One region of the Paenibacillus tritici genome, then DNA from elsewhere that is predicted to be linked to it. Evidence: riboswitches for the same ligand, from Rfam matches in the RefSeq annotation. Region 1 holds a riboswitch; the other holds the start of a gene.
The links. A riboswitch is a leader RNA that binds a small molecule or an ion and turns the genes downstream of it on or off. The one in region 1 is predicted to bind thiamine pyrophosphate.
Positions count from the first base shown of each region.

Region 2: another riboswitch for thiamine pyrophosphate. It lies ahead of KDC22_RS10045 (thiamine phosphate synthase); the one in region 1 lies ahead of KDC22_RS02145 (ABC transporter substrate-binding protein).

Region 1 covers NZ_CP073365.1:473,077-478,421, reverse strand. Annotated here, with positions in the region: gene KDC22_RS02160 (EAL domain-containing protein) at 1-348, opposite strand, end outside; gene KDC22_RS02155 (pyridoxamine 5'-phosphate oxidase family protein) at 521-967, opposite strand; gene KDC22_RS02150 (hypothetical protein) at 1,246-2,697, shown strand; TPP riboswitch at 2,770-2,880, shown strand; gene KDC22_RS02145 (ABC transporter substrate-binding protein) at 3,010-4,080, shown strand; gene KDC22_RS02140 (thiamine-binding protein) at 4,133-4,426, shown strand; gene KDC22_RS02135 (ABC transporter permease) at 4,423-5,184, shown strand; gene KDC22_RS02130 (ABC transporter ATP-binding protein) at 5,234-5,345, shown strand, end outside.
Region 2 covers NZ_CP073365.1:2,383,294-2,388,638, forward strand. Annotated here, with positions in the region: gene mdh (malate dehydrogenase) at 1-832, shown strand, start outside; gene KDC22_RS10030 (hypothetical protein) at 856-1,281, shown strand; gene KDC22_RS10035 (GNAT family N-acetyltransferase) at 1,416-1,943, opposite strand; gene KDC22_RS10040 (SDR family oxidoreductase) at 2,279-3,151, shown strand; TPP riboswitch at 3,210-3,312, shown strand; gene KDC22_RS10045 (thiamine phosphate synthase) at 3,408-4,097, shown strand; gene thiS (sulfur carrier protein ThiS) at 4,094-4,297, shown strand; gene KDC22_RS10055 (thiazole synthase) at 4,388-5,152, shown strand; gene thiH (2-iminoacetate synthase ThiH) at 5,181-5,345, shown strand, end outside.

The sequences.
Region 1 (5,345 bases):
CATGTGGCTGCAGAAATCATGACCCCTGATGATAGAGATCAGGCTCTCATTCGAGAACCGGACCTTGAGCTGATCGAGAGTCAGCCACCGGTCCAGCGCAGCACGGGCGCCTCTGCCCGCGATGCACAAGGATAAGGATTGGGGCGTAGCCTCTTCCGCCTCCAGCCATTCTATAAGCTCCAGCACTTCTTCCTTGTGGTGGTATGGAATTAAGCAAGTCTCCCTTGCCTTGTATACTTCATACCCCGCATTCCTAATGGCCGCCGCCAGCGGATCAGTACAGGGGCGCAGCTTCAGCTCTCCTTCATCTTCTATCGGGCCGATGTCAGCGCAGTCAACACAGTTCATGGCAATCCCTCCGCCTCATGATGTCAAAAACCTGAGGCAATTATAGCATGATTCCTCCTGCGCGATCATCTGGGTAAGCAGCAGAAAGAGCCTCTCCTGAACCGAAAAGGCTCAGGGGAGGCCCACATGTAAGCTCTGCCGGCTATAATCATTGAACCGTTTATTTCCGCTGTTACTTGCCGGAGGAAGCGGCTGAGGCCGAAGCCTGCCATACGCCATGCTCTTGGTTCTTGCCCATATATTCGATCCGTGACGGGGACAGCTCAAGGATTACATAATCGGGATCATCCGGTCCCTTGAACCACTTCTCCAGCGACTCATTCCATACCTTGGCACGCAGGCCCTCATCCTTGGTCACGTCCACTGTAGCTTCAATCTCCAGCACATCCTTGCCGCCGCCCTGCTCGTAGCCCAGCAGCAGACAAGCATTAGGATTATCCTTCAGCTCCTCTACCTTATGGGTCTTACGATTGGTAGCGAGATAAATGGAAAGTCCGTCATGAAATACCGCCATATAGCGCACCTTAGGTTTATTGCCCGCTTCAACCGTCCCGAAGGACCCGAACTTGTTGTCATCCAGCGCCTGCATGATCTTCTTCTCCAGCTCTTTGTTATCCATTGACGTCTAATCTCCTTTCAAATTCATGTGAATATAAGTTTATATATTCACATCCGCAGTTTGGATTTATGATTAACCTGTGCCTAATATAGTGTACCCGTCCGGTTCGTTCTGAATCCCGGAACCTGTTCATAAATTCACCTATAAGGAGCTGCCCAGACCTCGGGGCTATTGGCCGCTTTTGCCGCCCTGTTATTCCTGTTAAGTGTGACCGCCTGGAGAATCGGGTAATATAGCTAACAAGATCCATATTCTGCGAATAAGGACGGAACCCCCACATGGTTGAACTGCATTCCGAACCCACCCTGCATACAGCGTTGCTGCAATTTATCTTTCCCTTCTCCATCAAGCCCGGACAGGATAAAGAGCTGATCGCAAGTCTGCAGAAGGAGGGGTTCACGCGTTTTTTTCTCGACAACAAGGAACTGGAGAATGCCTATTACGGAGAAGGCTACTGCGTGTCCCATGAGAAAATGGAGCGCAGCTATCTGCCGTTTGCCGCTCATGTGCTGTTTCCGCGTGAGAAGGACAGCGATTCCTTCCGCCGCTTTTCCCGGGTAAACGATCTGCCGTGCCGGCTGGAAATGCTCTTCGAGTCTGTGAATTTCCGGATTCTGTCCACCGATGTGTTCCTCTGTCCGTTTGAACTGGGCTTTCTGACCATAAGAGTGGCTATCGAGGAGAAAAACCTTCCCTTCAGCACTGTGCTGGAATTCGCTGACCGGTTCCGAACACTGGAGGATGTGTGTTATCAGGATAAACATGCCTTTATCCATTGCCAGGAGAAGTCCTTCGGCCGGGTGGAGGATTTCGTGTTCAAGAATCTCGTCTCCGGTCTGGAGCCGTTTCTCGACCCTGCGGAGATTGATGGCGCTTATTTCGAGACCCTGCCTTTTTTCGTGGATGAACGGATGCTGGTGCAGGCCTTCTATGGCTTCAACCGTGAGGAAGAGCTGGATGAGATAAGTGTAGAGCTGCGCTACCGCGCCTCCCAGCTGGATGGGCTGACTATAGACGGTAAGCCTTTTACCAGCGCGAGTGATCCTGAGTATATCGAGCAGTACACCCGGGATCATTGCTATAGCCGCTGGGGGCCGGACACCTATTATATGACGAACGAGCAGACCTTCTGCTGCCTGAGCCGGGCGAAGCCCGATATTGCCACGGAGCTGGTCAACCAGATGTACGGAGAGTATTATTATGGACTGCTGCTGAGTATTTTTCATAAAATCGTGCTGCTGAAGCTCGCCAATCTGCATTCCCGGCTGCGCATCAACCACGATTACGAAGAGATCGAGAATCTGATCTTTCTGATCAATAAATTTTCCGCCAAATTCTATTTTCTGGAGCTTATCTCGCAGTCGCAGGGGCGGGAGATTTTTTTCCAGCTGCGCAAGGTCTACGGCAATGATGCCCTGTTCGATGAAGTGAAGATGACCCTGAATGATCTGTTTCAGTATCAGGACAAATTCCAGGCCAAACGCCGGGATACCCTGCTCATGGTCCTGACTGTATTTACGGTAATCAGCGGGATTTACGGCATGAACCAGGTCATTGAGGATCTGAAAGGGAACATCGACTGGAGCAAAATGCTGGAGTACTCCGTGTTCGAATATCTCGCTCTGTTCCTGACCTTCTCTGGGATCGCAGTCAGTCTCGGCTTAACGCTGCGGGAGGCGCGGAATGGAATCCGCAGCCGCCGCAAAAGGCGGTACTATGATAAGGATTGAACAGACGGCTCTGGACAACCGCGAAGCCGCCGTCTATAATACACCGTAAGAACATAGCAATACCCGTGAACTTCATAGAACCAGGGGTGCTGGAATTGGCCGGCTGAGATTGTATCCCATAAGATACTGACCCTTATACCTGATCTGGATAATGCCAGCGTAGGAATCTCAATCAGCACTGTGCCATCATGGCCCAGAAGTTGATCCCCTCACGCAAGTAACTGGCGTCCCGATCTTCGGGGCGCTTTTTTGGTATGGTCTAACTTGAAAGTTGGAAGAATAGGGATTGCTGGAAGGAGAGAGAAGAGAGAGATGGGAGTCACAAAAACAGGTACACTGCTGCTAAGCTCCATGCTGGTTATCGCGTTAGCCGGATGCGGGGGCGGAAACAGCAACACAGGAAATGCCGGTGCCAGTGCGCCTGCCGCCGGGAACAGCACCGCTGCCCCTGAAGCAACTGCGACCGATGCCCCAGAGGAGCTGATTCCGGTCAAGATTGCCCTGGACTGGACGCCGAACACGAATCATACCGGGCTGTATGCCGCGAAGGAGCTGGGATATTACGCGGAGGAGGGCCTTGACGTTGAGATTGTACAGCCTGGCGCTGCCGGGTCTGACACTATGGTCACTTCCGGGGAAGCCCAGTTTGGCATCAGCGCCCAGGAGGCGCTCACCCTGGCCCGTCTGCAGGATGTGCCGCTCGTGTCTATCGCTGCTATCATTCAGCATAATACCTCGGGCTTCGCCGCTCCGAAGGACCGCAATATTAAGACACCGAAGGATTTTGAAGGCAAAACCTACGGAGGCTGGGGCTCCCCTGCGGAGCAGGCGGCCATGAAAGCCATCATGGACCCCGAAAGCGGGGACGTCTCTAAGGTGAAGCTGGTGAATATCGGCGAAGCCGACTTCTTCACGGCGGTGAAACGGGATATCGACTTCGCCTGGATCTTCTACGCCTGGACCGGAGTGGAGGCCGAGCTGCGCGGCGAGCCGCTGGATATGCTGTATCTGAAGGATTACGCGCCGCAGCTGGATTACTACACCCCGGTTCTGACCACCAGTGAGAAGGAAATCGCCGAACACCCTGAAGTGGTGAAGGCCTTCCTTAAGGCTACGACCAAAGGATATCAGTATGCCATCGACAACCCGGAAGAAGCAGCCACGGTCTTGTCCGATGCTGTACCGGAGCTGGACCCCAAGCTGGTGCTGGCCAGCCAGAAATGGCTCAGCCCGAAATATAAAGACGATGCCGCCCGCTGGGGAGAGCAGAAGCTTGAGATCTGGAAGAATTATGCCGACTGGATGTACGGCCTGAAGCTGCTGGATAAGCCGCTGGATGCCGAAAGTACGTTTACGAATGAGTTTTTGCCGGAAGGCCAGTAAACACCGGGTGGAATAGTACTGACACTAACTCACATGAGAGGAATGAATAATAATGGCTAATACACTGCTTAGCATTCAGGTAATTCCCAAGACTCCAAACAATGAGGATTCGATCCCTTACGTGGACACGGCGATTGAGGTTATTCAGAAGTCGGGGGTCAAGCATCAGGTGAATCCGCTGGAGACCACCATGGAAGGCGAGCTGTCCGAACTGCTGGATATTGTGCGTCAGATGCATGAGGCGCTGGTCGCCTCCGGCAGCCCGAGTGTGATCTCCCAGATCAAGATCGCCCATAACCCGGGCGGCATCAGTATGGACAAGCTGACGGAGAAATACCGGCCGTGAGAAGCACCTGGAGACAAATCTGGCCGCCCCTTGTGGCGGTCATCTTTTTTCTGGGCGCATGGCAAGTGGCTGTATCGGTATTCCATATCCCGGCCTGGCAGCTGCCAAGCCCCTCGGATATCGCGCGTGAATCGCAGGGCAACGCCTCGGGAATCTGGGCGCACACGGCTGCCACGCTGCGGCTGACCCTGATTGGCTTCCCGGTAGGCACCGGCATCGGCCTGCTTACCGCCCTGCTGCTGCATCTGCTGCCCTGGCTCCGAAGAGCGATCTATCCGCTGCTGATCCTCAGTCAGAATGTGCCCTCCATCGCCCTTGGTCCGCTGCTGATTATCTGGTTCGGCTTCGGCCTCCTGCCCAAAATCATCCTGATCACCCTCGTCTGCTTCTTCCCCGTAGCCGTTGCCGCCATGGGCGGACTCGCCCAAAGCGACCGGGTCATGATGAATTATATGAAGATGGCCGGGGCCGGCAAGTGGCAGATCTTCACCAAGCTGGAGCTTCCCGGCTCTCTGCCCTCCCTGTTCTCGGGCCTCAAAATCTCCGCCACCTATGCTGTTATGGGCGCGGTAGTTGCCGAGTGGATCGGCGCAGACAAAGGCATCGGCTACTATATGCTGCTGCAAAAGGCATCCTACCGTACGGACCGGATGTTCGTAGCCATCGTCATCATCGTTCTCCTGAGTCTGGTGCTGTTCGCGCTCATTGCCCTGCTGGAGAAATGGCTCGTGCGCTGGAAGCCGCGCAAGGAGATTTAACGCAGTCGATAACAATATATAGAAGGAGCTGACCGAAGTGTCTCATCTCATGAATACCCAACACCTGAAGACGAACGGTCCCGGCAGCAGCCTTGGGGAGATCCGGAGTGCGCCGCCCGCGCTGGAAGTCAGCGGCATCTCCAAATCATTCACACACCGCC
Region 2 (5,345 bases), 1.9 Mb from region 1:
TCCGCAGCTTGAGAACCCGACCAAAGGCAAGGCGCTGGATATGCTGGAAGCGGGGCCTGTGCAGAAATTCGATGCTCAGATCACCGGGACCTCCAGCTATGAGGATGCAGCAGGCTCGGATATTGTCATCATTACGGCAGGAATTGCACGGAAGCCCGGCATGAGCCGTGATGATCTGGTCAACACGAATGCGGGTATCGTGAAGTCGGTCTGTGAGAATGTGAAGCGTGTTGCTCCGGAGTCCATTGTGATCATTCTGAGCAATCCGGTGGATGCTATGACGTATGTGGCGTACCATGCGCTCGGCTTTCCCAAGAACCGCGTCATCGGACAATCCGGTGTGCTGGATACGGCCCGTTACTGTACATTCATCGCTCAGGAGCTTAATGTGTCGGTGGAAGACGTACGCGGATTCGTGCTTGGCGGCCATGGAGATGATATGGTGCCGTTAGTGCGTTATTCCAGCGTAGGCGGCATTCCGATCGACACCCTGATTCCGGCAGAACGAATCGCCGAGATTGTGCAGCGTGCCCGTGTCGGCGGCGGCGAAATTGTCAGCCTGCTGGGTAATGGCAGCGCTTATTATGCTCCTGCCGCCTCGCTGGTTCAGATGACGGAAGCCATTCTCAAGGACAAGAAACGTATCCTTCCGGTCATCGCTCTGCTTGAGGGTGAATACGGCTACGATAACTTGTTCATGGGAATTCCTGCACTGCTGGGTGCGGAGGGCATCGAGAGAATTTTTGAACTGGAGCTTACGGCGGAAGAGAAGGCGGCACTGGATAAATCCGCTGATTCTGTCCGTGCAGTAACTTCTGTAGTTACCTTGTAACATTCGAATTGGAGGAGATTACGATGGGTCACATTTTCTTTTTTCTGCATATGATCGGGACACTGGCGCTCGGCTTTTATCTGGTGCTGCCGTTTATTCTGAGCGGGACAGCTAAGTTATCTGCTCCGGCCAAGGAAGGTACCCTGAGTGCTATTGGCGGGTTTAACCGTTTTGCCCAATACGGGCTTGTGATCCAGCTGCTGACCGGCGGCTACATGATGACTAAGGGCGAATATTCAGTGCCCTGGATGATCATCGTTACTGTGCTGCTGCTGGCTATGTTCGCCTTCGGCGGGATCATGAGTAAGCCTCTGCGCCTCGCTGCGGCTGGGATGAGAGAGAACCGCGATGTCTCTGCGGAGACGTCCAAAATCCGTACCATGAGTATGCTGCTGATGCTTTCGCTGGTAGTCATGATCTTTTTCATGGTGTACAACACGATTATTTAAGCTGCTGCCCGGTCAGATTATCCGGGGATAGTTATTAAATAGCTCTGGAGGCTTCGGCTTCCGGGGCTTTTTGTTGTATGGAATGTGATCGGGAGCTGTTCCCATTTGTTAGATATTCAGCATCGTTCACCCGTCTATTTCCCGGAAATCACCCGGTACTCCCGGTCCAGTATCGCGTAGAAGTATTGATTCACCCACTTGTCCTGCCAGAATAATTCCTCCCGGAATACGCCTTCGCGGACCATGCCTAACCTGTCCAGCACCCGGGATGAAGCCGTATTGAATTCATTACACATGGCAACCACTCTATGAGCCTTCCACTCTTCAAAAGCAAACTTCAAGGCTATCTGTGCAGCCTCTGTACAATATCCCTGTCCCCGGTATTCGGGAAAGAGGGAGTAGCCCAGCTCCCAGCTGTCGCGCTCTTGGACATACCAGTGGATACTCAGCTCCCCTATAGGTGTGGCCTCGGGATTATTCAGCCTGATGACGTATTGCTTGTGCCAGTCACTGTTGATTTTCTCCGCTACCTCCTTCTTGACGGCTTCCTTATCGGTTGGAATGATCTCCTCGAAGGGCCAGAGGGAGGGGCTGGTAGTGATATCAACGATGTAATCTACATCGTCTAAGGTTGCCGGGGATAAAGTGAGTCTTGCGCTCATTTTGTGTTACCTCCTAATTTAGCTTTGATCTTGATACAAACTGAATCTATTTCAAGCTTAAGATAGAACCCCAACCGGGTATAGATAATGTTCTTTTTGGCAACGTTCCTTACTTACCGTACTATCGTTCGGCTATCCGGCTCTCAGGAGAGAATGACGTAAGAGTATGGGAAGCATTGAATGAAGATTTGTTGTTTGGCTGGCTCCCGAGTGTGGTAAGTAACATAACGTAAAGCAATTCAGGCAAACTACCAGGATGCATAAACACCAGACCTTAAGCCATGCTAACAAGAATGAGTTCAACATTATTGTGAACCGCGAAAGGAGAATGGATTATGCCAGACACAAGTAATCAGCCTACCAAAACCCTGCCTCCGCAGGTACAGGATCAGCAGCCCGGAATTGAAAGTGAGATGAATCCGCTTCCGGAGTTTGAGACACCGGCTTACAAGGCAGCAGGCAAGCTGCTGGGTAAGGCTGCGCTCATTACGGGAGGCGACAGCGGGATCGGGCGTGCAGTTGCCGTTCATTTTGCCAAAGAGGGTGCAGACGTTGTGATCTCTTATCTGAACGAGCATGAGGATGCGGAAGAGACCAAACGCCAGGTGGAGCAGGAGGGCAGAAAGTGCATTCTAATCTCCGGCGACATCGGGGTGGAGGCCTTCTGTCAGGAGCTGATTAATAAAACCGTGGAGGGGCTCGGCAAGCTGGATATCCTGATCAATAACGCCGCTGAGCAGCATCCGCAGGACAAGATCGTGGACATTACAGCCGAGCAGCTGGAGCGTACGTTCCGGACGAATATATTCTCCATGTTCTATCTGACCAAGGCAGCGATGCCTCATCTCAAAAAAGGCTCCACGATCATCAACACCACCTCCATCACGGCGTATCGCGGTAGCCCGCAGCTGCTGGACTATTCGTCCACCAAGGGAGCGATTCTCAGCTTCACCCGTTCCCTGTCGATGAATCTTGCGGAACAAGGCATCCGAGTAAATGCCGTTGCACCGGGCCCGATCTGGACACCGCTAATTCCGTCAACGTTTGACGCGAAGAAGGTCAGTGAGTTCGGCGCCACCCAGCCGATGAAGCGCCCGGGACAGCCCGAAGAGCTGGCACCGGCTTATGTGTATCTGGCCTCTGACGATTCTTCTTACGTGAGCGGACAGGTTATACATGTGAACGGCGGCGAGGTCGTCAACGGATGATAGCTTTCACAGGAATAATATGCTAATATACAAAAGGCATAAACATACAATAGCATAGAACGATCACTAGGGGAGCCGCAAGGCTGAGACGGGCAGATCTGCTCGGACCCTTTGAACCTGATCTGGGTTATACCAGCGTAGGGAAGTGGAGAAACGAATAATGCAGCGGGGGTTCCGGCCAGCCGGTATCCCTGCTTATATTCCAGACTGCTTCCTTATGGGGGCGGTCTTTTTTGTGTTTGTGTGTTTATGGAGAATGGAGCGGAAGAGAGGGGCGAAGGCGTTGCACGAACTTCATGTCATCTCAGACGGGCGGCTCCATCCTGAGGCGTTGGCCGAACTGGCTGCGGCGGTACATCCTATGGTGGATTATATCCATCTCCGGGAAAAATCCCTGTCTGCCCGGGAGCTGTTGGCGGCAGCGGGGATGCTGCTCCAAGCCGGAATTCCACCGGCGAAGCTGGTTATTAATGACCGGGTCGATGTCGCGTTAGCCGTAGGGGCTGCCGGAGCCCAGTTAGCCTGGCACAGCCTGCCGCCAGCCGGAGTGCGCGGGATCGCACCAGGCCTGCGCCTGGGCAGGTCGGTACATTCCCGGGAGGAAGCGGCGGAAGCCGGGCGGCAGGGGGCGGACTTCTGCCTGTATGGGCATGTGTTCCCGACTGCCTGTAAACCCGGGCAGCAGGAACGGGGCCTGGAGCAGCTGGCGGAGGCCGTCCGCTGGAGCCGAATTCCGCTGATTGCGCTCGGAGGAATTACACCGGACAATGCCGGGGCTGTTCTCGCTAAGGGAGCTGCGGGAATTGCTGTCATGTCCGGGATCTGCGGGGCCCCGGACCCTGCGGCTGCGGCCCGGGCCTACAGGGCAGCCGTTCATCAGGCTGCGGCGCAGGCTGAAGCACTGAATATAGTTCCAGCACCGGGTGAAGGAGGTGAACAGGCATGAATTTGACCGTGAACGGGACCGTGCAGCGGTATGAAGAGAGCTGCCGGACGCTGGCTGATCTGCTGGCCCGGCCGGAGTGGGCCGGTAAGCTGGTGATTGTCGAACTGAACGGTGAGCTTGCCGGCAGAGAGGCTTACGGGGATACGCTGCTGAACGAAGGGGACCGGGTGGAGCTGGTTCATTTTGTAGGCGGAGGTTAGGGATAGCGGGCAGAGGAGAAGCGAACGAGCAAGCAGGCAGGCAGATTGGCGGTTTAGATACAGGCGATAACTTATCCAGGAGGCGGTATGATGCAAGACCCTTTGATGATTGGCGGAGTGACTTTAACCAGTAGACTGTTCATAGGCACCGGAAAATACAGCCGAAACACCCTTATTCCCGAGGTCATTGCGCGTTCAGGCTCGCAGGTTATTACAGTGGCCCTGCGCCGGGTAGACCCGCAGAGCAAGGACAATATTGTCAGCCATATTCCTTCCCATATGACCTTGCTGCCTAACACCTCCGGTGCGCGTACCGCAGAAGAAGCGGTGCGGATTGCCCGCCTGGCAAGGTCGGCCGGCCTGGGCAATTGGGTGAAGATCGAGGTGATCAATGATCAAAAATATTTGCTGCCCGATAATATCGAGACGATCAGGGCTACGGAGATTCTGGCCGCAGAGGGCTTCGTGGTTCTTCCTTACATGAGCCCGGATCTGTCAGCCGCGCTCCGGCTGAAGGCGGCCGGGGCCGCAGCCGTTATGCCGCTGGGAGCGCCGATCGGCTCTAACCGGGGACTGCAGACGAAGGAGCTGATCCGCATTCTGATCTCGGAAACAGATCTGCCTGTCATTGTGGATGCCGGAATCGGCAGGCCATCAGAGGCAGCGGAGGCGATGGAGATGGGCGCAGCGGGTGTTCTGCTGAACACTGCCATTGCCACCGCGAAGGACCCTCTGCTGATGGCAGAGGCCTTCTGCGAGGCCGTATCCGCCGGACGCAAGGCCTACCTGGCCGGACTGGGGCCGGTGGAGGAGACCGCCGCGGCCTCTTCGCCGCTGACCGGATTTCTGGCCTGATGGATGGAATGGGGAGGGGGAGAAGGGCATGAGCTTTTATGAAACGATGACCCGGCTGGAGCAGCTTCCTTACGGGATGCTGTGGAACCGCTATACGGCGGAGGATGTGAAGCGCGCGCTTCGTGCAGAGCGGGTCGATGAAGAAGGGCTGATGGCTTTGCTGTCACCGGCAGCGGAGCCTTATCTGGAAGAG